One region of the Amycolatopsis sp. CB00013 genome, then DNA from elsewhere that is predicted to be linked to it. Evidence: riboswitches for the same ligand, from Rfam matches in the RefSeq annotation. Region 1 holds a riboswitch; each other region holds the start of a gene.
What was found. A riboswitch is a leader RNA that binds a small molecule or an ion and turns the genes downstream of it on or off. The one in region 1 is predicted to bind cobalamin.

Region 1 (10,052 bases):
ACGTCGGGGGCGGCGTCGCCGAACCTGCTCCGCCATCGCGCGGTGGCGGCGAGCGATTCGGCCAGCAGCCACCGGCCGAGCGGGATGGTCATCCCGGTGATCTGTGCCAGCGGATAGAACTCGTCGGAGTCCAGTTCGCCCTTCTCCGGATGGCTCCAGCGCAGCCCGGCGTTGACGGCCGCCAGCTGGTCGGGATTCGCGAGCTTCACCGTCGGCTGATAGATCAGCGAGAATTCGCCGTTCTCCAGCGCGCCCGCGATGACCGCGCCGAGCTGGTAGCGGCCACGGTCACGCGCGTCGAGCTCCGGGTCGAACAGCATCCACTGCGCCTTGCCCGCCTCCTTGGCGCGGTGCAGGGCGATTTCCGCGGCCCGCAACAGGTCTTCGGAGCCGCCGTCGGCGACCGGGCGGACGACGATACCCGCGCTCGCGCTGACCCCGATCCCGTGCCCGCCGAGGTAGATCGGTTCGGCGAGTTCTTCCAGCGCCTGCTCGACCAGGGCGATCACCTGGGGCGGCGTGAAATCGCCGCGCAGCAGGACGGCGAACCCGTCGCCGGACAGCCGGGCGACGGAACCCTCGTGCCTGCCGGCGAACACGGACCTGAGCTTCGTCGCGACGCCGCGCAGCACCTGGTCACCGATGCCGGCGCCGAGCCCGTCGTTGATCACCTTGAAGCCGTCGATGTCGAGATAGACGAGGGCGACCTGCTCGCCGCCGGAACCGGCGAGCGCGGTTTCGAGGGCGTTGCCGAACGCGGTGGCGTTGGGCAGGCCGGTCAGCACGTCGTGCACGTTCTGGTGCCGCAGTTGTTCCTGCAGCAGGTGGATCTCGTTGGCGTCGGCGACCATCAGCACCGGATAGGTCGTACCGGGCCGGTCACCGGGGAGATCGGTCAGGGTCACGTCGCCCCAGAGCGGGCCTTCCTCGCTGTGGGTCAGCAGCAGGCGTTCCTGTTGGGTCGGCCGGCCGTGCGTCATGAGCTGCGCGAGCGCGTTCCGCAGGCGGGCGACGTCGTGTTCGGCGGAGCCGAGGTCGGGGATCTCCCGGCCGCGCAGTGAGGAGGGACGACAACCGAGCAGACGGCCGAGCGCGGCGTTCGCCTCCACGATGGTGCCGTTGGCGTCGGCGAGGGCGATCCCGATGGGAGAGGCGGAGTAGAGCTTGGAGAAGCGCTGCAGAGCCGGCTGATGCTCGGGCTCGGCACGGACGGCGTCCTCGGCGACGCCGAGCAGGAACCGTTCGAGTTGCTCCTTGGGAAGCGATACTCCTTTAGTGTCAGCGAGCGTCTCGGCCCATCTCCGGGCCACGTCCACCAACCCTGGCGCGGAACCAGGTTCGGGCACACTTCACCTCTTCATGCGCGGTTGATGGCCAGCTCAGACCGGGTGTCCGAGCCCACGGACCCACACTAGGTATGAGCCGACCGGGTGTAGTGCCACGGCACCATGCGCGATCCGGGGTGTCTACCGGCTGAAAGGGTGATCGCTGCTACACGAGTGGTGACCGGAAGTTACCAAGAGTGCTCGATCGTGGGCATGGATTCACCGAGGCGTCAGGTGGATCGGCAGGCCGTCCGCCGGCACGGGCAGCGACACGTAATCCCAGCGCGCGGTGTAGCCCTCCGGGACCGACCAGCGATACGCCCGCAGCATCTCGTGCAGCAGCGCCTTCACTTCGAACGTCCCGAAATGCAGGCCGATGCACTTGTGCGCCCCGCCGCCGAACGGCATCCACGCGTAGCGATGCGACTTGTCCTCGCGGCGATCCTCACCGAAGCGGTCCGGGTCGAACCGCATCGGATCCGTCCAGTGCTCCGGCGAGAAATGGTTGACGGTGGGGGAAACCCCGACGAGTGTCCCTTCGGGAATGAAATGCCCGAGAACCTCGGTGTCCTTAACGGTTTTCCTGGTCAGGGAAGGAACCGGGGCCACCAGACGCAGGGCTTCCTTGATCACCAGGTCCAGCGTCGTCAGGGTCTCCAGCGCTTCGATGTCGGGTACGTCGTCGCCGAGCGCGAGCGACTCCCGGCGCGCGCGTTCCTGCCACTCCGGGTGCTTGGCGAGGTGGTAGACGGCGGCGGCGCTGGTGATCGTCGACGTGTCGTGCGCGGCCATCATCAGGAAGATCATGTGGTTGACGACGTCGGCGTCGGTGAAGCGGTCGCCGTCCTCGGTGGTGGCGTGGCACAACGCGGTGAAGAGGTCGTCGCCGTCGCTCGCCCGTTTCGCGGGCAGGTTCGCCGAAAAGTAGCGTTCGAGGACCTTGCGGCCGTGCAGTCCCGCCGCCCAGCGGCCACCGGGGACGGGGAACCGCACGATGGCCGTGCCCGCGCGCACGGAATTCACGAACGCGCGGTTGATCGCGGCCGCGTCGTCGCCGGAACTCATGCCCATGAACACACGGGTCGCGACGTCGAGCGTGAGTTGCTTGAGGGACCAGTAGATCCGCGGGTTCGGCCGGTCGGCCCACGCGGCGATGCCGTCGCGCAGGGCCGGGCCCATCTGGTCGACGTAACCGGTGAGCCGCTGCCGGGTGAAGGCCGCCTGCATGATCCGGCGGTGCAGATGGTGCTCGCCGAAGTCGAGCAGCATCAGGCCGCGGTCGAAGAACTGCTCGATGAAGAACTTCCAGCCTTCCTGGGAGAAGGCCTTGTCCTTGTTCACCAACGCGATCTGGGTGGCCTCCGGTCCGGTGAGCGCGACGATGCGGCGCCCGAACGCGCCCATCCACGACACCGGTCCGTAGGTCTCGTAGCGTTTGAGGCCGAACTCGATGCCGAAACGCATGAAGTCCAGCGCGTGCCCGATGACCGGTGGGCCTTCGTCGCCGAGGACGGGTTTGAGGCCAGGAGGGGCGGGAGCGAGTTCGCGGACCGGCCAGGTCGCGCCGAGCCAGCGCTGGTCGACCGAACGCGGCAGGGGGATCGAGGTGAGCGGCGGAACCCGCTCGCGCAGCGCCCCGGTGACCTTTTCGACGGCGTTCGCCATGGTGACCATCTCCCCGCTGAGACCGGTTACCGCTCCACCATCGCACCCTTATTGACGCCTTGACAATACCTCGATGGAAGTTCCGTGAAGGCCTCCTTGAGGGACCCAGGGTCCCTCAAGGAGGCCTTCACGGACCGGTCAGGCCAGTTCGGAGCGGACCGTGTGGGCGGCCGCGACGAGGTTCCGCAGGGCCGGTTCGACCTCGGCGTAGCCGCGGGTCTTCAGGCCGCAGTCCGGGTTGACCCAGATCCGCTCGGCGGGCACGGCGCCGACGGCGGTCCGCAGCAGGCCGCTGACCTCCTCGACGCCCGGGACGCGCGGCGAGTGGATGTCGTAGACACCCGGCCCGACGCCGCGGCCGAAGCCCGCCGCGCCGAGATCGGTGACGACCTCCATCTTCGACCGCGCGGCCTCGATGCTGGTGACGTCGGCGTCGAGCGCGTCGATCGCCTTGACCACCTCACCGAATTCCGAATAGCACATATGCGTGTGGATCTGGGTGGCGTCGTCGATCCCGGAAGTCGCCAGCCGGAACGACGAAACCGCCCACGCGAAGTACGCCTCGTGCGCCGCCGCGCGCAGCGGGAGCAGCTCCCGCAACGCCGGCTCGTCCACCTGGATGACGCGGATGCCCGCCTCCTGCAGGTCGTGCACCTCGTCGCGGATGGCCAGCGCCACCTGACGGGCGGTCTCGCCCAGCGGCTGATCGTCGCGGACGAACGACCACGCCAGGATCGTCACCGGTCCGGTCAGCATGCCCTTGACGGGTTTGCCGGTCAGGCCTTGGGCGTAGCGCGCCCACTCGACGGTCATCGGCTCCGGACGCGAGACGTCGCCGTACAGGATCGGCGGACGGACGCACCGCGAACCGTAGGACTGCACCCAGCCGAAGTCGGTGGCCGCGAACCCGGCCAGCCGCTCGGCGAAGTACTGCACCATGTCGTTGCGCTCGGGCTCACCGTGCACCAGCACGTCGAGGCCGAGGTCCTCCTGCAGCCGGACGACGCGCTCGATCTCCGCCTTCATCGCGGCTTCGTAGCCCGCGTCGTCCAGCGAACCCGCCTTGTGCGCGGCCCGCGCCTTGCGGACGTCGGTGGTCTGCGGGAACGAGCCGATCGTCGTGCTCGGCAACGGCGGCAGGTTCAACGCGGCCTGCTGAGCCGCCGCCCGCCGAGCATAGGGGGAGCGGACGGTGTCCTCCGGCCGCAGCGCCTCCAGCCGGGCGCGGACCCCGCTGTCGGCCAGATCGGCCGCCGTCGCGCGATCCGTGGCCGCGGCGCGGGCGGCGGAGAGGTCGACTCCCTCTTCTTTCAACGCGCGCCCGAGCAGAACGACCTCGTCGACCTTCTGCCTGGCGAAAGCGAGCCAGCCCTTCAGTCGCGGGTGAAGCCCGTCCTCCCGTTCGACGTCGTAGGGCACGTGCAGCAGCGAGCAGGACGTCGACACGCTGACCGACTTCGCGGTGCCCAGCAACGTCGCCGCCCGGCTGAGCGCGCGGGTCGGATCCGTGCGCCAGACGTTGCGCCCGTCCACGACACCGGCCAGAACCTCTTTGTCCCGCAAGGCGGGTTCGGAGGCGACGGCGTCCACAAAGGACTCATCGGACACGAGATCGACGGCGATCGCGTCGATCGGGGAGCGGGCGAGCACGCCGAGTCCGCGTCCGAGCCCGCCGAAGTACCCGGCGACCAGGATCTTCGGCCGCGCGGTCTCCTTCGCGAGCCGGTGGTAGGCGCGGATGAGCGCGTTGAGTTCCCGTTCGCTGCGATCGGCGGCGAAGGCGGGCTCGTCGAACTGGACCCACTCGACGCCTTCGTCGTGCAGACGGCGCAGTAGGTCGACGTAGCCGTCGAGAAGGTTGTCGAGCAGCTCCAGCGGACGGAAGCCCTCCGGAGCCGTCCCGGCCGGCTTCGCGAGCAGCAGGAACGTCACCGGGCCCACCAGCACCGGCCGGGTCTCGACGCCGATCGCGCGGGCTTCGCGGTACTCGTCCAGCGGTTTGGTGCCGGTGAGCGAGAACGTCGTTTCCGGGCCGAGTTCGGGGACGATGTAGTGGTAGTTCGTGTCGAACCATTTCGTCATCTCCATCGCCGGCGCGTCCTGCACCCCGCGCGCGGCGGCGAAGTAGGTGTCGAGCGGCGAGAGGCCGAGCGTGGTGAAGCGCTCCGGCAGCGCTCCGAACAGCTCGGTGGTGTCGAGTACCTGGTCGTAGTGGGAGAACGTGTTGGAGGGGACGGAATCCAGTCCCGCGTCCTTGAGTTCCCGCCAGGCGCGGGTGCGCAGCGCGCGGCCGGTGCCGAGCAGTTCGGCCTCGTCGATCCTGCCCGCCCAGTAGCGTTCGAGTGAACGCTTGAGTTCCCGGTCCGGTCCGATCCGGGGGTAGCCCAGCACTGTCGTGCCGATTTCGGTCACAGCTCTCTCCTCGCGAGCTTGTCGTCGGAGCCCGGAGCGCGCAGGAGTGACCGCCGTTCGGTCGTGCCCATCCCACGAGGCCCGGACTCACGCACGCCGTCGGCGCGCGTACCACGGGCAGGTCTTCGGACTCGTGGGCGACTCGCTCGCTCCTACCGGCCGTCGCTTCCCGGGGCGCCATGTCCCAGTGCTTTACCGTGTCTCGCACGGTGACGGCTTTCGTTCCCACATACCGCTGCGGGGCAGTCCCGGATTCGCACCGGGTTCCCTGTTACCTCGACCGGCCTGGGAGGCCGGGCGAACCAGTAGCACTCCGGAGCGTACCGCGAAGGAGAAGTACATGAAGGCCCCCTTCCTGTACCTAGGCGCAAGGAAGGGGGCCTTCATGTACTACGTGTCGGTGATCAGTCCCAGTCGAGGGCGCCACCGGACTGGTACTCGATGACGCGGGTCTCGAAGAAGTTCTTCTCCTTCTTGAGGTCCATCGCCTCCGACATCCACGGGAACGGGTTCTCGGTCTCGCCGAAGATCGGCGCGAGGCCGATCTGCTGCGCCCGCCGGTCGGTGATGAAGTGCATGTACTGCTCGATCAGCTCGGCCGAGAGCCCGAGCATGCCGCGCGGCATGGTGTCGCGGGCGTAGGCGACCTCGAGTTCGCACGCCTCGGTCAGCATCGTCCGGATCTCCGCCTGGAACTCCTCGGACCACAGGTGCGGGTTCTCGATCTTGATCTGGTTGATGCAGTCGATGCCGAAGTTCAGGTGGATCGACTCGTCGCGCAGGATGTACTGGTACTGCTCGGCGATACCGATCATCTTGTTCCGGCGGCCGAGCGAGAGGATCTGCGCGAAACCGGTGTAGAACCACATGCCCTCGAAGATCACGTAGAACGCGACGAGGTCACGCAGGAAGTTCTGGTCGGCTTCCGGGGTGCCGGTCTCGAAGTCCGGGTTCTCCAGGTTCTGCGTGTACTTCAGCGCCCACGCGTCCTTGTCCGAAATGGACGGGACCTCGCGGTACATGTTGAACAGCTCGCCCTCGACCAGGCCGAGGCTTTCGCAGATGTACTGGAAGGTGTGCGTGTGCACGGCCTCCTCGAACGCCTGGCGCAGCAGGTACTGGCGGCATTCGGGGTTGGTGATCTGCCGGTACACCGCGAGCACGATGTTGTTGGCCACCAGCGATTCCGCGGTGGCGAAGAAGCCGAGGTTGCGCTTCAGCATGGTGCGCTCGTCCTCGGTGAGGCCGTCGGGCGACTTCCACAGCGCGATGTCGGCCTGCATGGCGACCTCGGTCGGCATCCAGTGGTTGTTGCAGCCGGCGAGGTACTTCTCCCACGCCCAGGTGTACTTCATCGGCAGCAGCTGGTTGACGTCGGCGCGGGCGTTGATCATCCGCTTGTCGTCGACGTTGATGCGGGCGGCGCCGACTTCGATCTCACCGAGGCCCGTGGCGTCGGCGGAGGCGTCAAAGGTGGTCATGAAAGCTCACTTCACGAGTCGGGGGTCGTGAGTGGCGATTCGGGTTCTAACCCGAATCGCCACTCACGACGATGTCTTACTGGCAGGCTTCGCAGTCGGGGTCGTCGATCCGGCAGGCGGCGCCTTCGGTGGCGACGAAGTCGACGTCCGAGACCTTCGGCATCTCCTTCGGCTCCGGCTTGGCGGCCGGGGCAGGAGCGGTCACCGGCACGGCCGGAACCGCGGCGGAAGCCGACGGCGCGGGCGAAGCGGCGGGAGCCGGGGCGGCGGCGGGCTTCGGCGAAGCGGGTGCGGCGGGGGCCGGGGTGGCCGAGACCGCGTTCAGCTTGCCGTCGGTGCCGCGCAGGGTGCTCTTCTCCACGTGCGTCGCGGACCGGGCCCGCAGGTAGTACGTGGTCTTGAGGCCCTTGTGCCAGGCGTAGCGGTACAGCTCGTCGAGCTTGCGGCCGCTGGGCGCCGCGATGTACAGGTTCAGCGACTGGGCCTGGTCGATCCACTTCTGGCGCCGCGAACCGGCGTCCACCAGCCACTTGGACTCGATCTCGAACGCGGTCGCGTACAGCGCCTTCAGGTCGTCCGGCACGCGGTCGATCTGGCCGAGGCTGCCGTCGAAGTACTTCAGGTCCGAGACCATGACCTCGTCCCACAGCCCGCGCTCCTTGAGCGAGCGGACCAGGTGCGGGTTCACCACGGTGAAGTCGCCGGACATGTTCGACTTGACGAACAGGTTCTGGAACAGCGGCTCGATCGACTGCCCGACGCCGCAGATGTTGGAGATCGTCGCGGTCGGCGCGATCGCCATCACGTTGGAGTTGCGCATGCCGACGGTCTTGACCCGCTCACGCAGCGGCGCCCAGTCCAAAGTGGACGAGGTGTCGACGTCGAGCGCGTCGCCCTGTCGCGCGTCGATGAGCAGCTGCATCGAGTCGATCGGCAGGATTCCCTTGCTCCACAAGGAACCCTCGAACGTCTGGTACTGGCCGCGCTCCTCCGCGAGGTCGGTCGACGCCGAGATCGCGTAGTAGCTGATGTGCTCCATGCTCGTGTCCGCGAACTGCACGGCCTCGTTCGAGGACAGCGGGACACCGATCTCGAACAGCGCGTCCTGGAAGCCCATCAGGCCGAGGCCGATCGGGCGGTGGCGCAGGTTGGAGCGGCGCGCCTCCGGGATCGTGTAGAAGTTGATGTCGATCACGTTGTCGAGCATGCGGACCGCGGTGCGCACGGTCTTCTCGAGCCGCTTGGTGTCCAAGCCGTCGGGGGTGACGTGCTTGAGCAGGTTCACCGAGCCGAGGTTGCAGACCGCGACCTCGTCGGTGGTGGTGTTCAGGGTGATCTCGGTGCACAGGTTGGACGAGTGCACGACACCCACGTGCTGCTGCGGCGAACGCAGGTTGCACGGGTCCTTGAAGGTGATCCACGGGTGGCCGGTCTCGAACAGCATGGTCAGCATGCGGCGCCACAGGTCGACCGCGCGGACCTTGCGGAACACCTTGAGCTCACCGCGTTCGGCGGCGGCCTCGTACTCGCGGTAGCGCTCGGCGAACGCGTTGCCGTAGAGGTCGTGCAGGTCCGGGGTCTCGTTCGGCGAGAACAGCGTCCACTGCGCGTCGGCCTCGACCCGGCGCAGGAACTCGTCCGGCACCCAGTTCGCGGTGTTCATGTCGTGCGTACGACGACGGTCGTCACCGGTGTTCTTGCGCAGGTCGAGGAATTCCTCGATGTCCACGTGCCAGGTCTCGAGGTACGCGCAGGCCGCGCCCTTGCGCTTGCCGCCCTGGTTCACCGCGACCGCGGTGTCGTTGGCGATCTTGAGGAACGGCACGACACCCTGCGACTGGCCGTTGGTGCCCTTGATGTGCGCGCCGAGGCCGCGGACCGGGGTCCAGTCGTTGCCGAGACCGCCCGAGTACTTCGCCAGCAGCGCGTTGTTCTTGTACGCCTGGAAGATCGAGTCCAGGTCGTCGTCGACCGTGGTCAGGAAGCAGGACGACAGCTGCGGACGCGTGGTGCCCGAGTTGAACAGCGTCGGGGTGGACGCCATGAAGTGGAACGTCGAGAGCAGCTCGTAGAACTCGATGGCACGAGCCTCACGGTCGTCCTCGCGGATCGCCAGGCCCATCGCGACGCGCATGAAGAACGCCTGCGGCAGCTCGAAGCGGACCCCGTCGTGGTGCTGGAAGTACCGGTCGTACAGGGTCTGCAGGCCGAGGAAGCCGAAGTCGAGGTCGCGTTCGGCGTGGATGGCCGCGGTGATTTTGTCCAGATCGAAGGTCTGCAGCTCGGCGTTGACCAGCTCAAGCTCGATGGCGCGCTTGAGGTAGTCCCGGAAGTACTGCGGGTACCGGGTGGTCATCTCGTCCTGGCTGGCCTGCTGCGGCACGCCCGCGAGGTAGCTGAGGGCCTCGCCGCGGAGCTTGTCCGCGAGCAGCCGGGCGCTGACGTAGGAGTAGTTCGGCTCCTGCTCGACGAGCACGCGCGCGGCCATGATCTGCGCGAGGGCGAGCTCGTCGGCGCTGATGCCGTCGTAGAGGTTGCGCTTGGCCTCGGCCAGCACCGGCTCCGCCGAGACGTCCTCGAGGCCGGAGACGGCCTCGCCGACGACGTGCGAGACGCGGGCCCAGTCGAGCGGGCGGAGCGAACCGTCGGCCGCCTTGACGCTGATGGCGACGTCGGACGACGCGGGCTTCTCGGCCTCGCGGGCCTTCGCGCGCTCCTCGCGGTACAGGACGTACGCGCGGGCGACCTTGTGGTGCTCGCCGCGCATGAGCGCGAGCTCGACGATGTCCTGGATCTGCTCGATGTGCAGCGCGGTCTCGGGACCGGCGTGGCGGAGCAGGGTGGTCTCGATCTGCTCGGTCAGTTCCTTGACCAGGTGGTGGATCCGCGACGAAGCGGCCGCGTCACCGCCCTCGACGGCGAGGAAGGCCTTGGTCACGGCGACCGAGATCTTGTTCGCGTCGAAGGGGGACACGCTGCCGTCCCGCCGGATGACTCGCACGGTCGCGGGCGTGGTGTCCGAGGACGAGGGCGGCCGCTGACCGGTTTCCACTGACATGCATGTCTCCAAAAGGGCGCGTTGAAGCACCACAAGGCCTCACAAGGCCGTGCGCTGCACGTTCACAAAGCTGTCCGACCACCGCTCCCGAGCGGTCTCCCCGTCGCTGGG
Region 2 (10,052 bases), on a different contig from region 1:
GTGCTGTGGTGCGGGCCGGACGTCGACGAGGGCGCCCGGCTCAGCAGTCTCGAACGGCACGCCGGTCTGCTCGCCACCGCGGCGGGCGGCCGGGCGCCGCTGATCGTGGCGCCGGACGCGTCCACGGTCTGGGCCTGGTTCCCGGCGTCGTCGATCGATCCGGACCTGGTGACGCGCGTCCTGGACGGCTCGCCGGAGCCGGTCCGGGTGGCGCTCGGCGACCCCGCGAGCGGGCTGGACGGTTTCCGCGGCACCCATCAGCAGGCCCTTCAGGCGCAGGCCGTCGCGCTGATGGCCGGCGACGGCCTGTCCCGGTCCGTGACCACGGCGTCCCAGCTCGGCCCGCTGGCCCTGGTGGCCGCCGACACGGCCGCCGTCGCCACCTGGGTGCGGACGGTGCTCGGCGCGCTGGCCGACGACGACGAACAGCATCGCCGCATGCGCGAGACGGTGTGGGCCTATCTGTCCAGCGGCAGCAGTCTGATGCTGGCCTCCCAGGAGCTCCACCTGCACAAGAACACGATCCAGTACCGGCTCCGCAAGGCCGAACAGGCGCGGGGCAGACCGCTGTCCGAGGGCCGCATCGACGTCGAAGTGGCGTTGCTGGCGTGCCGTCTGCTGGGCACCGCCGTCCTGCGCCCGGTCGGCGACTGACCGCGGTTTTGTGCGCCGGGCACAGTCCGGCCCGCCTTTCCCGGTCCGCGGACCGATGCCCGGCCGTGCCACGCGGCGAAGACTCCTCGCAACGGACACCGTCAGCGAGGACTGAGCCATGGACAAGGCAGGACTGGTCGTAGTCGGAGCATCACTGGCGGGCCTGCGCGCCGCCACCGGCGCCCGCCGGGCGGGCTACGACGGACCCGTCACGCTCGTCGGCGCCGAACCGCACCTGCCCTACGACCGGCCGCCGTTGTCGAAGGCGTTCCTCACAGACCCGGAGCGGACGCCGCCTACGCTCGCGAGTGCCGAGGCGCTCGCCGACCTCGATATCGACGTCCGGCTCGGCGAAGCGGCCACCAGACTGTCCACAGAGGACCGTGAAGTCCTGGTCGGAGGGACCGCCGTCCCGTTCGGATCGCTGATCATCGCCACCGGCGGCGCCGCGATCCCCTTGCCGGGACACGGGGTGCACACCCTCCGGACGCTGGACGACGCGCGCGCCATCCGGGCCCGGCTCGCCACGACCTCCCGCGCCGTCATCGTCGGCGGCGGGTTCATCGGCGCCGAGATCGCCACGGCCCTGCGGAAGCGGGGCGCGGCGGTGACGATCGTGGAGGCGGCCGAGGTCCCCCTCGTGCGTGCCGTCGGCCCGCGCATGGCGGCCGCGCTCGCGGGGCTGCACGCCCGCAACGGCGTCGATCTGCGGCTTTCCACGGCGGTCCGCGACATCTCTCCAGACGGCGGGGGCAGCAAGGTGGCGTTGTCCGACGGCGATGTGCTCGACGCGGACCTGGTGATCGCCGGTATCGGCGCCCGCCCCTCGGTCGGCTGGCTGGACGGCTCCGGTGTACCGCTGGGAGACGGCGTGCTGTGCGACCGGACGCTGTGTGCCGCCCCGGGGATCTATGCCGCGGGCGATGTCGCACGCTGGCACAACCCGCTGTTCGAGACCACGATGCGGCTGGAGAACTGGACTTCCGCCTCGGCGCAGGCGGAGGCGGCCGCCCGTAACGCCGTCGCCCCCGGTAAAGCGACGCCGTTTTCGGCCGTTCCGTATTTCTGGTCCGACTGGTACGGCAAGCGGATCCAGATGGTCGGCGTCGCGGCCGACGACGTCGACCTGTTCGGCGATCCCGAAGACGAGAGCTGGCTGGCGCTCTACCGCTCGGGCGATCGGCTCGTCGGCGCGCTCGCGGTGAACCAGCCCGGCCGGATCATGAAGTACCGGGCGCACGTCGCACGCCGCTCGTCGTGGCGGGACGCCGCCGACCTCGCCAAGGCGGTCGCGCGATGAGCCCCGTGGACGTGCTCGTCATCGGCTCCGGATTCGGCGGCGCGGTGAGCGCCCTTCGCCTGGCGGAGAAGGGATATCGCGTCACGGTGCTGGAAGCCGGCCCGCGCCGCACCGAGGAGACGCTGCCCAAGACGTCCTGGGACGTGCGCAATTTCCTGTGGGCGCCCCGGCTGGGCTGCTACGGGATCCAGCGCATCCATCTCCTGCGCGACGTCGTGATCCTCGGCGGCGCCGGGGTCGGCGGCGGTTCCCTCAACTACGCCAACACCCTGTACGAGCCGCCCGCGCCGTTCTTCGAGGATCCGCAGTGGGCCCACATCACCGACTGGCGGACGGAACTGAAACCGCATTACGACCAGGCTCGCCGCATGCTGGGTGTCACGCGGAACCCGACCGTGACGGCCGCCGACGAAGTACTGCGCGAGGTCGCCACCGACATGGGCGTCGGCTCGTCGTTCCGGCTGACGCCCGTCGGCGTCTTCTTCGGTGACGAAAGGACTCCGGCGGGGAGCGTCGTGCCGGATCCCTACTTCGGCGGGGCCGGGCCGGAGCGCCGGACCTGCACCGAATGCGGCTCCTGCATGACCGGCTGCCGGGTCGGCGCCAAGAACACGCTCGACCGCAATTACCTGCACCTCGCCGAACGGCTGGGCGCCGAAGTCGTGCCGATGACCACGGTGCTCGACGTCCGCCCCGCCCCGGACGGCGGCTACGTCGTCCGTACCGTGCGGACCGGCTCCTCGCCTCGCCGCCGCAAGAACGTGCGGACGTTCACCGCCCGCGAGGTCGTCTTCAGCGCGGGCACGTACAACACCCAGAAGCTGCTTCACCGTGCCCGCGCCACGGGTGCGCTGCCACGGCTGTCCGCGAGCCTCGGCAGGCTCACACGGACGAACTCGGAATCCATCCTCGGTGCCAAACGAAGCGGAAGGACGCCGACTTCACCCGGGGCGTCGCGATCACCTCGTCGATCCACCCCGACGCGCACACCCACGTCGAGCCGTGCCGCTACGGCAAGGGCAGCAACGCCATGTCGTTGCTGCAGACCGCGCTCACCGACGGCGGGAAACGCGTCCCGCGCTGGCTCACCTGGCTGGGCACGCTGGTGCGGGATCCCCGCAACGTCACGTGGTTCTCGCCGCGGCGCTGGTCCGAGCGCACGATCATCCTGCTGGTGATGCAGACGCTCGACAACTCCATCACCGTATCCGGCCGTCGCACCCGCACCGGCCGCCACAAACTGGTTTCGGGGCCGGGACACGGCGAACCGAACCCGACCTGGATCCCGGCGGGCAACGACGCCGCGCGCCGCGTCGCCGAGAAGATCGACGGCATCGCGGGCGGGACGACCGGCGAGATCCTCAACATCCCGATGACCGCGCATTTCATCGGCGGCTGCGCCATCTCCGACGATCCGGGCCGTGGCGTGATCGACCCGTACCACCGGGTGCACGGCTACGACGGCCTGCACATCGTCGACGGATCCACCATCTCGGCGAACCTCGGCGTCAACCCTTCCCTCACCATCACCGCGCAGGCGGAACGGGCCATGGCGTACTGGCCCAATCGCGGCGACGCCGACCCCCGCCCGCCGTTGGGCGAGGCCTACCGGCGGATCGATCCGGTGCCGCCACGGAATCCCGCGGTCCCGGCCGGTGCTCCCGCCGCCCTGCGGTGACGTGATCCGGTCAGGAGATCGGCCGGTCCGCCAGCTGTTCGAGCCTGGCCATCTCGACGTCGAGGGCGGTCTGGGCCCGGCTCAGCGCCTCGGAGCTGTACGCGCCGCTCGACCGGGCGTGCTGGAGACGTTCGGACTGTTCGGTCAGGACCCGCAGGCGTAACCGCAGGTACTGCTCGATCTGTTCCGGAGCCGGGCGGTCGCCCGGTGACGCGGGCGGGACGCGTACGTCCGAGCGCACCCGGTCCACGACCCGGTCACCGAAGGGCCCGTTGCCGGAATCCTCCAGGCCGGGATCGTCCAAAAGGGACTTCGCCGCGTCGGCCAGTTCGGTCGTGAGCCGGACGTACTCGCGCCGCAACCGGCCCGGGTCCTCCGACGGCACGCGCGCCGCGCGGATGACCGCGGGCAGCGTCATTCCCTGGACCAGCAGCGTCGTGGTCGCCACGACGTAGGCGATCAGGACCAGCAGGGCGCGGTCCGGCGTGTCCTGCGGAAGGGTCTGCGCCGCCGCGAGGGTGATCGCGCCGCGCATCCCCGCCCAGCCGAGCACCACGCCACCGCGCCAGCCCAAGGTCTCGGTGAGCCGGAACTCGACGTCGGCGGCGGCCCGGTCGAGCCGTTTCCGGAAATGCGCCACCAGCCTCGGTGACGCTTTGTCCAGCCGTTCGGTGACGGCGGGATTCGACTCGTCGCCCCGCAGCACCGCCTGCGTCGTTTCCAGCCGGGGCTTGAACCGAGCTGCCTTCCGCTGCTCGCGGTACAGGCCACCGACCAAGGGCCCGACGAAGACGATGCGCGCGACGATGACGAGCGCCGACGCGGCCAGCCCGATGCCGAGCGCGCGCCACACGCTCGAACCGTCGTCGTGCACCTCGTCGATGAGGGTTTTGACGCTGAGTCCCATGAGCAGGAACATCGCGCTTTCCAGCAGGAAGGCCGCGGTGCGCCAGTTGACGGCCTCGGCGAGCCGATCCGTCGCGCGCAGATGCCGCGGAGCGAGGTGACCGGTCACCAGGCCGGCGACGACGACCGCGAGCACGCCGGAGGCTCCGGCCTCTTCCGCGGGCAGGAACGCGATGAAGGGGACCACGAAGGAGATCGCGGTGTTGAGCACGGCGTTGCCCAGCAACGCGCGCACCCGGACGTTGACGATCCCGACGAGCAGCCCGATCCCGACCGCCACGACGACCGCGAAGACGAACTCCCCCACGATGCCCCAGACGGACACCGACCCGGCGACCGCGGCGACGGCCGACCGCAGCAGGACGAGCGCGGAGGCGTCGTTGACGAGTCCTTCGCCTTCGAGCACGGTCAGCAGCCGGGGCGGGAGGCCGAGCCGCCGTCCCACGGAAGTCGCGGCGACGGCGTCAGTGGGGCTGATGACCGCACCGAGCGCGAACGCGGCGGGCCAGCCGATGTCCGGGATCAGCTCGTGGAACAGCCAGCCCGCGCCCAGGGTCGTCCCCACCACGAGCAGCACCGCGAGACCGGTGATCGGCCGGATGTTCCGCCGGAAATCGACCACCGGCATGTTCACCGCCGCCGAATACAGCAGCGGCGGGAGTACTCCGGCGAGGATCAGCTCCGGTTCGACCTCGGGATGCGGGACGCCGGGCAGGAAGCTCAGGCCGATACCGGCCACCACGAGGCTCAGCGGAGCGGCCACGTTGAGCCGTTCGGAGAACGCGGCCACCAGGACGATGCTGACGACACCGAGGACGACGACGAGGGTCAGGTTCACCGGGTTCACGTGTCCTCTCGCCGGTCAGTGGCTTGCCGTGTCCATTGGACACGAGGCCGGCGGACCCGCAAGTCGGAGCCGGTCAGTACGGTGGCGACCGACAGGGTGAAGGGGACCTTCCCCTCATCGCACGAGCGGAAAGTCCCCTTCACCCCGGCCTGCGGTCCTCATGGGTGGCAGAGTCCGAGCAGGTGTTGCGAAAGCCACTTTCACAACATCCGCAGCCGGTCAGCGCAGGGCCGCCAGGACGTAGTCGTCGCCGGACTGCCACACCGGGGCCACCTCCGCGAACCCCGCCGCTCGAAGCAGCCGGGTGTGCTCCTGCGGGCTGAGCCGGTTGCCGTAGCCGGTCGAGGTGCCGCGCAACTCATCGGCCGTGAAGCGCTCCCGCAGCGCGGGATCCGCGGCCACCGCCGCCCACCAGGTCTTCCAGTCCTCGTTGGCGTGGACCCCGGCACGGGCCGCCCGGCGCTCCTTGACGACTTCGGCGAGCTCGCGGATGGCCGGTTGCTCGTCGTAGAGGTGGTCGCCGTTCACGAGCGCTCCGCCCGCCCTCAGCGCGACGGCGAGGTCACGGTAGGCCTCGGCGAGCCGCTCGGGGCGCAGCCAGTGCAACGCGGTCGTCGAGACGGCGGCGTCGACAGGCCGCCACTTCAGCCAGCCGCTCTCGGCGAGATCGGCCCGGACGTACTCGATGTCGCTCCGCTCCGGCCGGGTCGCGCGGGCGAGGGCGAGCAGGAACGGGTCGTCGTCGAGGCCGACGATCCGTGCGTGCGGTAACCGCCGGGCGAGCCTGGTGGTCAGCGAGCCGGGGCCGCAGCCTAGATCCAGCACCAGTGGCTCGGCGACGTCGCGGCAGACGTGTTCGACGACGTCGATCACCACGGTGAAACGTTCTTCACGGTCGGCGACATAGCGTTCCTGCTGCACGTCCCACCGGCGCACCCAGTCCGCCGCGAGCTTCTCGTCCACCGGCCTCCCCTTCGTGATCTTGATCCTGTGTAGCACACGCCGGTCATGGGTTACCGTGTGCGCCACAACGTAAGAAGGTGCCCGTCGGGGGAAGCCGGTGTGAATCCGGCGCTGACCCGCAACCGTGATCGGCCGCCGAGCCGTGAGCCGGACTGCCCGCCGGACACCGCCAACCCCAACTGTCGTGGAGTGCGGAGCGGGGTCCCGTTCACGTGCGGTCGCGCGCCCGGGACAGTGCTCGACGTCCCGGAGGTCCCTATGACGCGTCATCCGCTCACCCGTCGGAGACTGCTCGCGCTGGCCGCGCTCACGCCGTTGGCCGCCTGCGGGACCGCGCCCGCGGACACGGGCCGGTTGCGAGTGGCGTTCGCCGCGGGCGGGTCGAAGGAAACCCTCGACCCGTCCCAGGTTTCGCTCTTCGTCGACCAGGCGCGGGCCAAGGCGCTCTTCGACACGCTGGTCGCCTACAACGCCGACACCTCCTTGCGGCCGCGGCTGGCCGAGTCCTGGGAAAGCGACGTCGCCGGCACGCGCTGGCGGATCCGGCTGCGGCAGGCGGCCTTCCACGACGGTCGTCCGGTCACCGCGGACGACGTGCTCTACAGCTTCCGGCGGATCGCCGACCCCGCGCTGGCTTCCTCGTCGCGGCAATACTTCGCGAAGATGGACTTCGCCCGCAGCAAGGCATTGTCCCCCACCGAACTCGAGCTGACGCTGACCGCGCCCGACTTCGAATTCCCGTCGGGCTGGGGCGCTCCCGGTGCGGAGATCGTGCCCGCCGGGACGACGGACTTCACCGCGCCGGTCGGCTCGGGGCCGTTCCGTTTCGTCTCGTTCACCCCCGGCGGCGCGGCGGTGTTCCGCAAGAACGAGTCGCATTGGGACGGCGCGCCGAGTATCGACGAGCTGGAATTCGTGCCGGTCAACGAAGAAACCGCGCGCGTCAACGCGTTGCTGTCCGGGCAGGTCGACTACGCCCACGACCTCGCGGCCGGAACCGCGGCACGGCTGGCGGGCGACGGACGCGTTTCGCTGCTCGAAGCCAAGGGCACGACGATGCAGGGCATGATGCTGCGCCTGACGCAACCCCCCTTCTCCGACCCGAGGCTGGTGCGCGCCGTACTGTCCGGAGTGGACAGAGAGGCGTTGAACCGCGTCGCGCTGGCCGGACGCGGGGAGATCGGCAACGACCTGTTCGGCAAGGGACTTCGCGGGTATGCCGCGGACATCCCCCAACGCCGCCGCGATGTGGACCTGGCCCGGTCGCTCGTCCGCGAGGCGGGCGCGGAAGGGCTGGCCTTCGCCGTCGAGACCAGCGACGTCGACCCGGGTTTCGCCACCGCGGCCACACTGATTTCCCAGCAGCTCAAGGAGATCGGGCTCGCCGCCACCCCGAACACCCGCGCGTCGAGCACCTATTTCAGCGAGGTCAAGACCAAGGGCGTCGCCGCGCTCACCCGCACGGCCACCCTGCCCGTCCCGACGTTCCTCAACCAGCGCTTCCGCACGCGCGGCTCGAACAACGTGAACGGCTTCGGCTCGCCGGAGTTCGACGCGCTGCTGGATCGCGCCACGGCCACCGCGGACGAACGCGCCAGGCTGGCGCTGTTCGGCGACGCGCAACGGATCGTCCACGAAACCGGCGGTCTGCTCGCCTGGGGGTTCAGCACCTGGACCATCGCCGTGTCGAAACGGGTTTCCGGGGTGGTGACCGCGCCGCCGAACACCTTCGATTGGGCTCGGTTCGACCGCGCCCGGCTGTCCTGACGTGCGGGGTCACGCCGTACGACGGCTGGGTTTCGCGGTGGTGCAGGCGATGTTCGTGCTGGTCGCGACGTTCGCCGTGACCGCGTTGCTGCCGGGCGACGCGGCCTCGGTCGTGCTCGGCGAACAGGCCACCGACGAGCAGGTGGCGACCGTCCGCCACCAGCTCGGGCTCGACCAGCCGCTGCTCGACCGGTTCGGGAACTGGCTTTCGGGGCTGGTCACCGGCGATCTCGGCCGGTCGCTCGTGACCGGCGCCCCGGTGGCCGACGAGATCGTCCGCCGTTTCGCCGCCACCGCGGCGCTCGCCGGGGTGACGCTGCTCGTGCTCGTTCCGCTCGCGCTGGTCGTCGGGGTGGTCTGCGGGCTGCGCGAAGGATCGCGGATCGACCGGGTGCTCACCGCGGTCACGCTGTTCCTGCATTCGATCCCCGAGTTCGTCCTCGGGCTGCTGCTGGTCGCGGGATTCGCCGTCCACACCGGACTGCTTCCGGCCACCGCGGCCGGAACGGATCCGGCCGCGCGGCCCGAAGTCCTGGTGCTGCCGGTGATCGTGCTCGTCGCCCGGCAGCTGTGCGACGTCGCCCGGCAGCTGCGGATCGGGATCGCCGAGCAGACCCGGGGTCCGGTGGCCGAACATCTGCGCCTGCTCGGGCTGCCCGAACGCACCGTCGTGCTGCGGCATCTCCTACCCGCCGCGGCCGCTCCCGCCGTGCAACAGCTCGCCCGCGCCGTCGAAGGCCTGCTGACCGGCACGGTGATCGTCGAATCCCTGTTCGCGATCACCGGGCTCGGCACGGGTTTCGTCGAAGCCGTGCAGAACCGGGACATCCCGCAGGTGCAGGGCTACGTGCTGGTGTTCGCCGGCGTGGTCGTGGTCGGGAACCTCGCCGCCGATCTGGTCGCCCACCGGCTGACCCCGCGCCGGGAGCTGGTCACGTGGTGAGCCGGGCACTCGGGTGGTCGCTGCTCGCGATACCGCTCGTGCTCGCGGTGGCCGGGCCGGTGCTCGCGGGCCCCGTGGTTTCGGTCGGCGCGCCCTGGCAGGCGCCGGACGCCGCGCATCCGCTGGGCACCGACGTCCTCGGCCGCGACGCGCTCACGGTGATCCTCACGGGCGGGCTTCCCGTGATCGGGATGACGGTCGCCGCGCTCCTGCTCGCCTATCTGGCCGCGCTGCCGCTCGGTCTCTTCGCCGCGGGGCACGGACGGCGGGCCGACGAAACCGTGATGCGCTCCCTCGACCTCGTGCTGGCCTTCCCGTCGCTGCTGGTGCTCATGGTGCTCGCCGCGACCGGGCACCGCGGGCCCGGTGTGCTCATCCCGGCCGTGGCCGTCCTCCAGGTACCGGCGATCACCCGCGTGGTGCGGGCGGCCGCACTGGCGCCCGGCTGCCGTACTGCCGTGGAAGCCCTGACCCTGCAAGGAAAACCTTGGTGGCGCATCCAGCTCGGATACGTCGCCCGGCACGTCACCGGCCCGGTGGCGACCGACGCCGGCACCAGGCTCGGCGTGGTGCTCTACCTGCTGGCGTCGGCGAACTTCCTCGGCCTCGGCCTACCCGCCGACTCCCCGGACTGGGCCGTGGTCATCGAACGCAACAGCGAGGCCCTCTACACCGCACCCGCGGTGGTCCTCGTGCCCGCCGCACTGCTGATGGCCTTGTGCGTCGGCACGAACCTCGTCACCGATCGGCTGCTCGCCGCCCGGCGGGTGATCGCGTGAGCGTCCTGGAGATCACCGGCCTGTCCGCCCGCGCCGGGGAAACCGTCCTGCTCGACGACGTCTCACTGACCCTCGAACCGGGCCGCGTCCTCGTCGTGCTCGGCGCGTCCGGCGCGGGGAAGACCACCCTGGGCCTCGCCGCGACCGGACGGGCACGCCCGGGGATCACGCTGTCCGGTTCGGTCCGGACGGCCGGGGCCGTCGGCCATCTGCCG
Region 3 (10,052 bases), on a different contig from region 1:
GCGGCCTTCGGGAACATGCGCGATCCCCAGCGCGGGAAGGTCCTCTGTGGACACTCGGCTCAAGTCTCTGCCGCCGAGACGGACGTGGCCGTCAGAGGGGCGGACGAGGCCGGAGATGGTGCGCAGCAACGTGGTCTTGCCCGCGCCGTTCGCGCCGAGCACCGCGGTGATCTCGCCTTCGGCGGCCGAAAGGCTCACGGAATCGAGTGCGCGCACCGGGCCGTAGCTCGCCGAGAGTCGCTCAACGGTCAGCACCGGCCACCTCCTCGCCGAGGTAGGCCGCCTGGACCGCCGGATCGGCGCGGATCTCGTCAGGGGTGCCGCGGGCGATGACCCTGCCGAAGTCCAGCACCACGATCTCGTCGCAGACCCCCATCACCAGATCCATATGGTGCTCGACGAGCATCACCGACATGCGTTCGGTCAGACCGCGGACCAGCGTGCCGATCTCGTCGATCTCGGCCGACGACAGGCCGCCCGCCGGTTCGTCGAGCAACAGCAGGTCGGGTTCGCTGACCAGCGCTCGCGCCAAAGCGACCCTTTTCCTTACCGGGTAAGGAAGGCTGGTGGGATAGCGCTGGGCGACGTCGGCGATGCCGAAGTCCTCCAGCTGCGTCATCGCCCGCTCGGTCAGGGCCTTCTCGTCCTTCGTCAGCCCCAGCAGCGAAGACCAGAAGCCGGATTTCGCGTGCCTGCCCGCGCCCACGAGCACGTTCTCCAGCACGGTCATCCGGTCGAACAGGCCGAGTTCCTGCAGGCCGCGCGCGATGCCGAGGCCGGCGAGGTGATGCGGGCGCAGCCGCCGCAGTTCCGTGCCGCGCCAGGTCAGCCCGCCGGTGTCCGGCCGGACGAAACCGCAGGCGACGTTGAACAGCGTGGTCTTGCCGGCCCCGTTCGGGCCGATCACCCCGAGCACCCGGCCCGGCGCGACGGTCAGGGAGACGTCCGACAACGCGACGAGACCACCGAAGGTCACCGATACGCCGGACATCTCGAAGGTCGACAGGGTCACGCAAGAACTCCCAACGGCGGAAGGGGGCCCCGGCGCGGGCGCGCCGGGGCCGAGGACACTCAGGCGTGCGGACACGTGTCCCGGTAGTCGCTGATCGCGCGGTCGTCCGGGGCGGGGCAGAGGAACTGCTCGTAGCGGGTGTCGTTGTCCACGAACCGCTTCAGCCACGAGATCGTGTACTTGGCCATGGTCGTGTTCGCCGTGTTCGGGAAGAAGTGGCTCGCGTTGTCCAGCTCCATGTACGCCTTCTCCGCCGAGGCGGGAATGCTGGTGTAGAACGGGATCGAATGCGATGCCACCGGAGCGACCGTGTCGGACTCGCCGCCGATGATGAACGTCGGCACCCTCAGCGAGGACCACGACTTCTGCGTGTTCCACGGCGCGAGCGGCACCGCCGCCTGCAGCGACGGCCGGTCCTGCGCCGCTTCGAGCGAGCCGCCGCCGCCCATCGAATGCCCGGCCACGGCGAGCCGGGAGGTGTCGATGCGGGAGCGGACCGTGCTGCGCTGGGTCAGGTAGTCGAGTGCGGCCAGCAGCTGGTCACCGCGGCTGTCGGGCTGGTCGTAGATGGTGTTGGTGTCGATCGTGAACACGACGAAGCCCTGCGACGCCAGCCGCGGGCCGATCCACGCGATACTCGACTGCGTCGCGGTGAATCCCGGCGAGATGGCGACCGCGCCGAACGTGCCCTGCGCGGTGCTGGTGGGGTAGTAGATGGTTCCGCCGCCGAAGCCGGTGACGGCCAGGCTCGACACGGAGGTCTGCGACACCGCGAAGGAGCCGCGCGAGGCTTCGATGCTGCTTTCCGTCGGGTCCGGTCCTCGTTCGTAGGGGTTCTCGGCGGCGTAGGCCGTGGGGGCGACAGTGAGTGCCGCGACGGTGGCCAGTCCACAAAGGATCCGGGTCGTACTACGCATGGTGCCGTCTCCGTTCGCCGTTGAACACAGTCCGTGGTGATGGACTTTGACAAACGGACGGAGGCGCCTGCATCGGTGAAATCGCCGGTCTTGGTCCGCGGTCGCCCCCGCCGGGCCGGGCGCCCGTACGATCGGCGATCGTGAATCCCTCAGCCGAGGACATAGTCCGCGCGGCGGCCCGGTGGATCGATCGCGGTGTCCGCGTCGACACCTCCGCCTTCGCCCAGGATCTGGGCATCTCGCGCAGCACCCTGTTCCGTCGCGTCGGAAACCGGGAAGACCTGCTCGGTGATGCCCTCTACTACCTGTCCGAGCGCACCCTGACGGCCGCCGCGCGCACCTGGGAGCGCGAAGAGGGCGACGTGGTGCGCAACGCGGCCGGCGAACTGCGCTGTCTCGCGATCATGCGGGAGTACCGGTCGGTGCTGGCGGCGAGCGCGGGGTTCCGCCGCTTCCTCGACGACGAGCCGGTGCTGGCGATCAGGCTGCTCACCGACCCGGACGGCCGTGTCCAGCCGAGGGTGATCGCCGCGCACGTCGAGCTCCTGCGCCGCGACGTCGACGCGGGCGGCTTCGAGCCCAGCGTCGGGCTGGACAGCCTCTGCTACGCCATCGTGCGGCTGGGGGAGGCGTTCCTGTATTCGGACGTCCTCGCCTCCCGGACCCCCGATCTCGACGCGGCGTCCACGCTGCTCGGAGCGCTGGTGGAAGGACGGGTGCCGAGCAAGACCTTGTGAAACACTTGCGCCTGGTGTTTCATCGAGAGGGAGCTCGAGGAGGCGCGGATGCCTGTGTACCCGTTGCGGGGCAGGGACGACCTCTTCGGCGGGCTGCGCTCGGCCGCCGGGCGCGCCGTGCTGATCCGCGGCACGGAGGGTCTGGGCAAGTCGGCCCTGCTCGCCGAGCTGCGCGCCACCCTCGGCGTCCGGCTCGTCGGGGTGCGGGGCCTGCGGGCGGAAAGCACGCTGCCGTACGGTGCCCTGCAGCGGATGTTCGGCGCGTCGGTCTCCAGCGGCGCGGAAGCGCGAGACCGGCTCGGCGCCGTCTCGGCTCCGACGATCTGCTGGGTCGACGACGCGCACTGGATCGACCAGGAATCCTTGGCGGCACTGGGTTTCGCCGCCCGGCGGTTGGCGGGCGCGCCGGTCGGGATGGTGCTCGCGTCGCGATCCGGGTCGGACGAGTTCGACTCCGTCGAGCTGCCACCGTTGAGCGAATCCGCCGCCGATCAAGTGCTGCGCGACCGCGGTGTGCCCGCCGGGGTACGCCCGCAGCTGGTCGAACTGGGCGACGGGAACCCCGCCGATCTGGTCGCACTGGCGGCGTCGCTTACGTCCGCGCAGGCGGCCGGACGGGAGCCGGTTTCGCCGATCCTGCGTGACCGGCTGCCTCGGTACACGGCCGAGCTCGACGCGATGCCGCTCGACGAGCGTCTGCGTTTTCTCGGCACCTGTATGGACTTTTCCGCGCGGAAGGCGACTTGGTACGCGGCGGCTTCACCGGCCGACCGGCGGGCGGCGCACGCGCGGCTGGCCTCGGCCGAGGAGGGGCCGGACGCGCTCTGGCATCGCGCGATGGCGACTGCCACGCCGTCCGAGCCACTCGCGGACGCGCTCGCCGCGGCGCCCGCGATGGATCACGCGGCGGCGGCACGGCATCTCGAACGCGCCGCCGCGCTGACCGCCGATCCGGGATTGCGGGCGGCCCGGCTGCTGGCGGCGGCGGACGCGGCCTGGCAGGCGGGCAGACCGGGGTGGGCGCGGCTGCTGCTGTCCAGGGCCGACGCCGAACCGGGCGCGGTCGCGTTGCTGCACGGGGAGATCGAGCTGCGCGACGGCGATCCCGCCGTCGCCACCCACGAACTCGGCACGGCGGCGCGACTGCTGCCCGATCCGGCCGCCGCGCTGCTGCTGGCGGGCGAGGCGCGGAGGCTCGGCGGCGACCTCGGTGGCTACCGGGCGTTGGCGCGGACGGTCCCGGCCGGAGAAGGGCTGGCCTTCGCGCATTTCCGGGGTTTGACGTCGGTCTACGCCGGACGGCACGACGACGCCGTCGTCCCGCTGGAGGAAGCCGTCGCCAAGGGGATGGCCGACACCGACGTCGCCGGAGCCGTCTGGGCCGCCGAAGCGGCCTTCGCCCGCGGGCACGCGGAACAGGCACATGAGTACGCGGCGGCCGCGGTGAGCCGCGCGCGGCTCGGCGAACGCCACGCCGAACTGCCGTGGGCGCTGGTCTATCTTGCGCTTTCGGCCATCGCGCTCGACCGGATCCCGTGTGCGCGGGCGGCGTCCCGCGACGGCCTGCGCGCGCCCCACAACCTGCGGATGGAACACCTGACGTTGCTGGGGCTGGCCGCCGCGCTCCTCGGCGACCGTGCGCCGGAGCTGGACGAGGCGGCCGAGGGCATCGCCGAACGTGGGCTCGGCAGGCCCGCCGCCGTCGCCGCGTGGGCGTACGCCTGCCTGGACCTGGCCGAGGACCGGCCCGACGACGCGCTGAGCAGACTCGAAGATCTCGCTTCGGGCGTCTCCGGCGACCAGCCGGTGATCCGCGTGCTGGCCACACCGCAACTCGTCGAGGCGGCCGTCTGTGCCGGACGTCCCGAACGCGCCCGTTCCGCGCTGGAGGTGTTCGACCGCTGGACGCTGGCCGGGGCGGAACCCTGCTGGCTCGCGTTGAGCCACCGTTGTCACGCGCTGATGGCGTCGGATCCCGGTGTGGCGGAACGACATTTCCAGTCGGCCATCGAGGCGCACCGGCGGGCGGGCGGCGCGGTGGAACTCGCCAGGACCAGGTTCGCGTACGCCACCCTGCTGCGGCGGCATCGCCGGACCCGTGACGCCCGAGACCAGTTCCGCGATGCCTTGCGCGGCTTCGAAAACGTCGGCGCGACCCGCTTCGCCGAACGGGCCCGAGCCGGGCTGCGGGCGGCGGGCGAGACCGTCGACGCTCCGCACCGATCGCTCGCCGGCCTCACGCCGCAACAGGACGCCATCACCCGGCTGGTGGCGGCGGGGGAGACGAACAAGGAGATCGCGCGGCGGCTGGTGATCAGCCACCGGACGGTGGACCACCACCTGCGGAACATCTTCACCGCATTGGGGGTGCGGTCCCGCGTGGAACTCGCGCGCCGCGTCGCCGCCGGCGAGTGACGCTGCCCGTGACTCACGTGCTCAGAGGCGTGACTCGCGTGATTGAAGGCGTAACACGTGAGTTCCGCCTTCAATCACGCGAGTTCGGTCTTCAATCACGCGAGTTACGGGAACGGTCTCACCTCACGGGCAGGCGAGGACCGGGGCTTGCGGACGGCCACCGCCGTGCAGGTCGCTCAGCGGAACCCTGGCAAGACCGAGGATCGCCTGCGCGGTCGCGCGCGGGGCGGTCGTCGGGTTCGGACCGGTGGCGTCGTAGGCGATCGCGCCCCGGTCGGCCTCGGCGCCGGCGCAGCCGGTCTGCAGCGACCGCAGGAATTCCCGCGCCTTGACCGCGGCGGCGGGACGATGACCGGCCAGCGCTTCCGCGGCGAGGCCGGTGCTGTTGGCGTTGGGCGCGTTCGCGCCGACGCCGAAGCCGCCGTTCGCGTGCTGCTTCGTGACCAGCCACGACGTGCCCTCGCGGGCGTTCACCGGGTCGCCGACGGCGCGCAAGGCCTGCACGACCGTCGCGGTCGCGTCGACGTCGCTCGTGCACGTCGCTTCGCCGAAGTTCTGCGGGAAACCGCCGTCCGCGCACTGGGTGCCCGCGAGGAACGTCACGGCCGACGCCGGGGCACCGCCCGGGGTGCGGTCCAGCGCCAGGAGGGCGAGCGACTGCGAGAGGGCGTTGGAGTAGTCGCCGTACTCGGATCGGTCGGAGAACCGGCCGGACGGCGTGAGCAGCGAGAGCAGGCCCGCCTTCAGGTCGACGCCGCCGAACGACGCCGGGTCCTTGCCCCGGATCTGCGCGGCGAGCATCAATTTGGCGTGCGCGCCCGCATAGGCCTCGGTGCCGCCCCCGACGTAGCCGGTGGTGACCTCCGGCTTCGCGAGCCAGGCGATCGCCTTGCCCGCGTTCGTGTCCGACACGCCGGCCGCGGCGAACGCGAAGATCGCGTCGATCGTCAGGCCTTGATCGGGGAACTTCTGACCGCCGAAGTCGGCCTCGAACCGTTCGCCGTCGGTCATCTGCCTGGCGAGCCAGCCCGCGGCGGCGTCCGCCTTGTCGTGAGTGGCCGCGGCCGCCGCCGGAGCGGCGACCAGCCCGATGCCGCACAGTACGGCGACAGCGAAAACCAAACGTCTCATGAGAACCCTTTCCCGCATTTCCACGACAGGAGTCGGTGACACCGTGCGATGTGGGTGACCGGGCTCGCCTGGAAGGCACACCGTTGCGGGACAGCGCCGGACTCTCACCGGACTTCCCCCACGACCGCGCCTGAAGACTCTCACCCCGGTCGGGTGCGGGATACCGCCGGGTGCCCATGTGATCCTCACGACCGACTTGCCGGTGGTACCTACCGACGGTGAACAGGTGTTAACCTCGGCTGGCTCGACAACAGAACACCGCCGCCCGTGACGGGGAAGCCGGTCGAAATCCGGCGCTGTCGCGCAACCGTGGGCCCCTCGCAGGGCGAGCCGGGATACCGAACGGGCGGACGTACGAACCACTGTCGCGATAAACAGGGGTGACTGCGGCGTCCCGCGCTGTCCTCCGCCATGCCGCAAGGAGGAGTCATGCGCCGCGGGTATCTGGCCGCGTCGGCGTTCGCCGTCATCGTCACCATGATCGCCGCACCGCTCAGCGGGACGGCGACGGCGGCGAACGATCCCGGTGCGGCGAAGGTGAATTCCCGCTGGCTCGCGACGAAGCTGAAGCCGGACGGCACATTCGACAACCCCAGCGGCGGCTCATTGCCCGACCACGGCCTGATGCTCGACGCGCTCTTCGCGATGTACGCCGCGGGCGAAGGCGCGCGGGCCGAGCCGATCGTGAAGTTCCTCGACGACCAGGGCCACGCCACCGACTACTTCACCTGGGACGGGCTCGCTCCCGGCGCCGGATACGACAAGATCATCGTCGGCGGCGCCGTGGCGAAGACGCTGGTCGCCGCCCAGGTGTCCGGCCGGAATCCGCGGGCCTTCGACGGCTACGACCTGGTCGCCGAGACCCATGCGGCCATCATGCGCAAGGGCCCCGACAAGGGCCGGGTCAGCGATTACTCCAAGGATCCGGCCCTCGCCGACGCGGTGAGCAACAACGCGAACATGTTCGGCCAGGCGCTCGGCGTGATCGGGCTCGCCGTGGCGGGAGAGAACGACCGGATCGCCATCGACAGGCTGCTGACCCAGCAGTGTTCCGAGGGCTACTTCCGCGTCCTCTTCTCCTACATCCCGACGAAGGAGACCGGCGACCACGTCACCCCGGACGGCCGCAAGGTCTCGACCTGTGACGAGGGCAAACCGCTCGGCCTTTCCCCGACCGACGGTGACGCCACGGGACTCGCCCTCTCGGCGATGCTGGCCGCGAAGAAGGCGGGCGCGGCCGGTCTCGACGCCCCGATCGCCAAGACCGTCTCGTGGCTCAAGGCGAACCAGACGCCCGGCGGCGGCTGGGGTGGCGGCGTCGGCACCGAGGCGCCGAACACCAACAGCACCGGCCTGATCGTCCAAGCGCTCGTCGACGCGGGCGGCGCGAACGCGGCGGTGGACAAGGGCGTGCGGTTCCTCAAATCCGCGCAGGCGAACGCCGCGGCCGACTCCGGGAACAAGCTCGCGGGCGAACTCGGCGCGATCGCCTACGACCCGGCTTCCTACGAGGCGGCGCGTTCCTCCGGCATCAGCGGCCTCGACACTTGGATCCGCGCGAGTGCCCAGGCTTCGCTCGGGTTGTCGCAGGTCGGTTTCCACTCGCTCGCGAAGGGCGAAGTCCTGCCGCCGACCACCGGCGTCCCGGAAACCCCGGCTCCTGTCACGCAGCCGCACAAGCCCGCTCCTAAGCCCAAGAAATCCATCACGCCCAAGGCGTCCACCGGCGCCCGGGTGTCGACGGTCGCGGCGATCGCCGCTCCGGTCACCGCGACCCCGGCCGTCCGACTCGGGGCTTATCTGACGAACCGGCTCGTCGGCGGCGACCACGTCGAGGTCACCGAGGACGGCAAGACCTACGTCGACTACGACGCCACCGCCGACGTGGTGCTGGCCTTACGGGCGTTGGACCAGCAGCCGGACGCGGTCGCGCGCGCCTCGCAGTTCCTGCTGAAGCCCGAAGCCGTGCAGGCCTACGCGCACGGAGCGCCGTACGAACAGGGTCAGGCGTCGTACGCCGAACCGCTCGCGAAACTCGTGCTCGTCGCCGAATTCGCGAAGTCGGACGTCGCCGGTCCGTTGCGTGCCGATCTGGTGAAACTGCGCGGTACCGACGGGGAATTCACCGACACCGGATCGTTCGCCGACGCCGATCGGACGGTCGAGCGGCACGCTTGGGCGGTCCTCGCCACCGCCGCCGACCCCGGCCCCGCGGTCGAACTGCTCCTCTCCCGCCAATGCGCGGACGGGACCTTCCCGAAGCACCTCGACACCGCGGAATGCGGTTCCGGCGACCTCGCCGCGACGGCCGCCGCGGTCACCGCGCTCGTCGCCCGTCCGCACACGGATGCCTCGCCGCCGACCAGACGCCCGGACGGCTGGACCGAACGGCGCGTGTCGGCGTTCATCTCCGCAGTGGACGCACTCGGCGTCCGGCCCACCGGCGAGGGCTTGGTGACGGGAGAAGGCGGCGAGGTGGACATCGCGCTCAGCGCCACCGTCGCCGCCGCGCGGCAGACCGCCGGTCTCGACGCGACCGGAACCGCGCGCTCGCTGGGCAAGCTCGTCCAGCAGGACGGCGGATTCGCCAAGGGAACCGGGGGAGAGACCGATTTCCCGACCAGTTCGGCCGCTGCACAAGGGGTCGCGGGCCGGTCTTGGCTCACGGCCGCGGATTCACCGCTGTCACCCGCGATCCGGCTCCCGCTGACCGCCGACACCGATACACCGGCGCTGGCCGCCGCCCAATCCGACGACCGGCCGGGATGGCTGATCTGGGGACTCGCCGGGCTGGCCGTGCTGTTCCTCTCCACCGCGATCGCGCTCGTCTTCGTACTTCGTCGTTTCACCAAGAAAAAGGGGGTAACACCATGAAGAGGCTGCTCGCCGTCACGACCGTCCTCATCGGACTCATCGGGCTGTCCGCCGCACCCGCGAACGCGGTCGACACCACGAAGGGCTACGCCGGGATCTGCACCGGCGCCGACGCGCGCACCGGGGTCACGGTCGTGATCGACTTCCAGGAGCTGGCCGCCCCGACGATCACCCGCTGCTCGCCCAACGCCACGCCGGGTACCGCCCGCACGGGGATCAAGGCGTTGCAGGACGCGGGGATCGCGGTCGCCGGCACCGCGCGCTGGGGGCTCGCTTTCGTCTGCCGTCTGGAAGGGCGCCCGTCCGCGACGGAGACGCTCCCGCTGACGACCAACCCGAACTACAAGGAAGCGTGTGTCACCACCCCGCCCGCGGGCGCGTACTGGGGTTACTGGAACGCCGACGGTTCCGGTTCCACCTGGACCTACAGCAGCTCGGGCGCCCTCAACCGCAACGTCGTCCCGGGCGGTTTCGAAGGCTGGTCGTTCTCGCTGAACAAGTCCGCGACCACCAACCCGCCGCCCGGCGTCACGCCGAGGAACCCGGCCATCCCGTGAAAAGGGTCCTTCCCGCGGTGGCGGCGGTCTTCCTGATCGCCGCCACGGCGCCGTCCGCGCACGCGGTCGACCAGAGCAAGGGATATCCGGGGTTCTGCAAGGACGCCACCGGGGTCACCGTCGTCGTCGACTTCCAGCAGCTCGGCGGGACGACCATCGTGCGGTGCAATCCCCAGACCACCCGTGGCACCGGGCTGGACGCGCTCAAGGGCGCCGGTTTCCAGATCGCCGGAGTCCAGCGCTGGGGTGAGTCGTTCGTCTGCCGGGTCGAGAACCGCCCGTCCGCGGCCGAGGCCGTCCCCGTCGCGGGTCGCGGTGACTACCGTGAGCCTTGCGTCGACACGCCTCCGGCTCAGGCCTATTGGTCCTACTGGCACGCCTCGAACAACTGCGCCTGGGACTACAGCCA

Region 2: linked by a shared signal. The riboswitch ahead of AMK34_RS38730 (ABC transporter substrate-binding protein) and the one ahead of metE (5-methyltetrahydropteroyltriglutamate--homocysteine S-methyltransferase) in region 1 are both predicted to bind cobalamin.
Region 3: linked by a shared signal. The riboswitch ahead of AMK34_RS39550 (prenyltransferase/squalene oxidase repeat-containing protein) and the one ahead of metE (5-methyltetrahydropteroyltriglutamate--homocysteine S-methyltransferase) in region 1 are both predicted to bind cobalamin.

Annotation. Positions count from the first base shown of each region.
Region 1 is NZ_LIWC01000003.1:1,301,393-1,311,444, forward strand. Features, by position in the region: gene AMK34_RS25680 (putative bifunctional diguanylate cyclase/phosphodiesterase) at 1-1,310, opposite strand, end outside; gene AMK34_RS25685 (cytochrome P450) at 1,545-2,990, opposite strand; gene metE (5-methyltetrahydropteroyltriglutamate--homocysteine S-methyltransferase) at 3,129-5,402, opposite strand; cobalamin riboswitch at 5,502-5,724, opposite strand; gene AMK34_RS25695 (ribonucleotide-diphosphate reductase subunit beta) at 5,807-6,883, opposite strand; gene AMK34_RS25700 (ribonucleoside-diphosphate reductase subunit alpha) at 6,960-9,941, opposite strand.
Region 2 is NZ_LIWC01000007.1:461,239-471,290, reverse strand. Features, by position in the region: gene AMK34_RS38755 (PucR family transcriptional regulator) at 1-654, shown strand, start outside; gene AMK34_RS38750 (NAD(P)/FAD-dependent oxidoreductase) at 773-1,954, shown strand; partial or broken gene AMK34_RS38745 (FAD-dependent oxidoreductase) at 1,951-3,632, shown strand; gene AMK34_RS38740 (cation:proton antiporter) at 3,643-5,376, opposite strand; gene AMK34_RS38735 (class I SAM-dependent methyltransferase) at 5,605-6,348, opposite strand; cobalamin riboswitch at 6,372-6,526, shown strand; gene AMK34_RS38730 (ABC transporter substrate-binding protein) at 6,607-8,115, shown strand; gene AMK34_RS38725 (ABC transporter permease) at 8,117-9,058, shown strand; gene AMK34_RS38720 (ABC transporter permease) at 9,052-9,837, shown strand; gene AMK34_RS38715 (ABC transporter ATP-binding protein) at 9,834-10,052, shown strand, end outside.
Region 3 is NZ_LIWC01000007.1:619,603-629,654, forward strand. Features, by position in the region: gene AMK34_RS39525 (ABC transporter ATP-binding protein) at 1-255, opposite strand, end outside; gene AMK34_RS39530 (ABC transporter ATP-binding protein) at 242-1,012, opposite strand; gene bdeA (bis(hydroxyethyl) terephthalate hydrolase) at 1,072-1,929, opposite strand; gene AMK34_RS39540 (QsdR family transcriptional regulator) at 2,070-2,666, shown strand; gene AMK34_RS39545 (helix-turn-helix transcriptional regulator) at 2,715-5,081, shown strand; gene AMK34_RS39550 (prenyltransferase/squalene oxidase repeat-containing protein) at 5,205-6,212, opposite strand; cobalamin riboswitch at 6,245-6,393, opposite strand; cobalamin riboswitch at 6,486-6,552, shown strand; gene AMK34_RS39555 (hypothetical protein) at 6,642-9,086, shown strand; gene AMK34_RS39560 (hypothetical protein) at 9,083-9,643, shown strand; gene AMK34_RS39565 (ABC transporter substrate-binding protein) at 9,640-10,052, shown strand, end outside.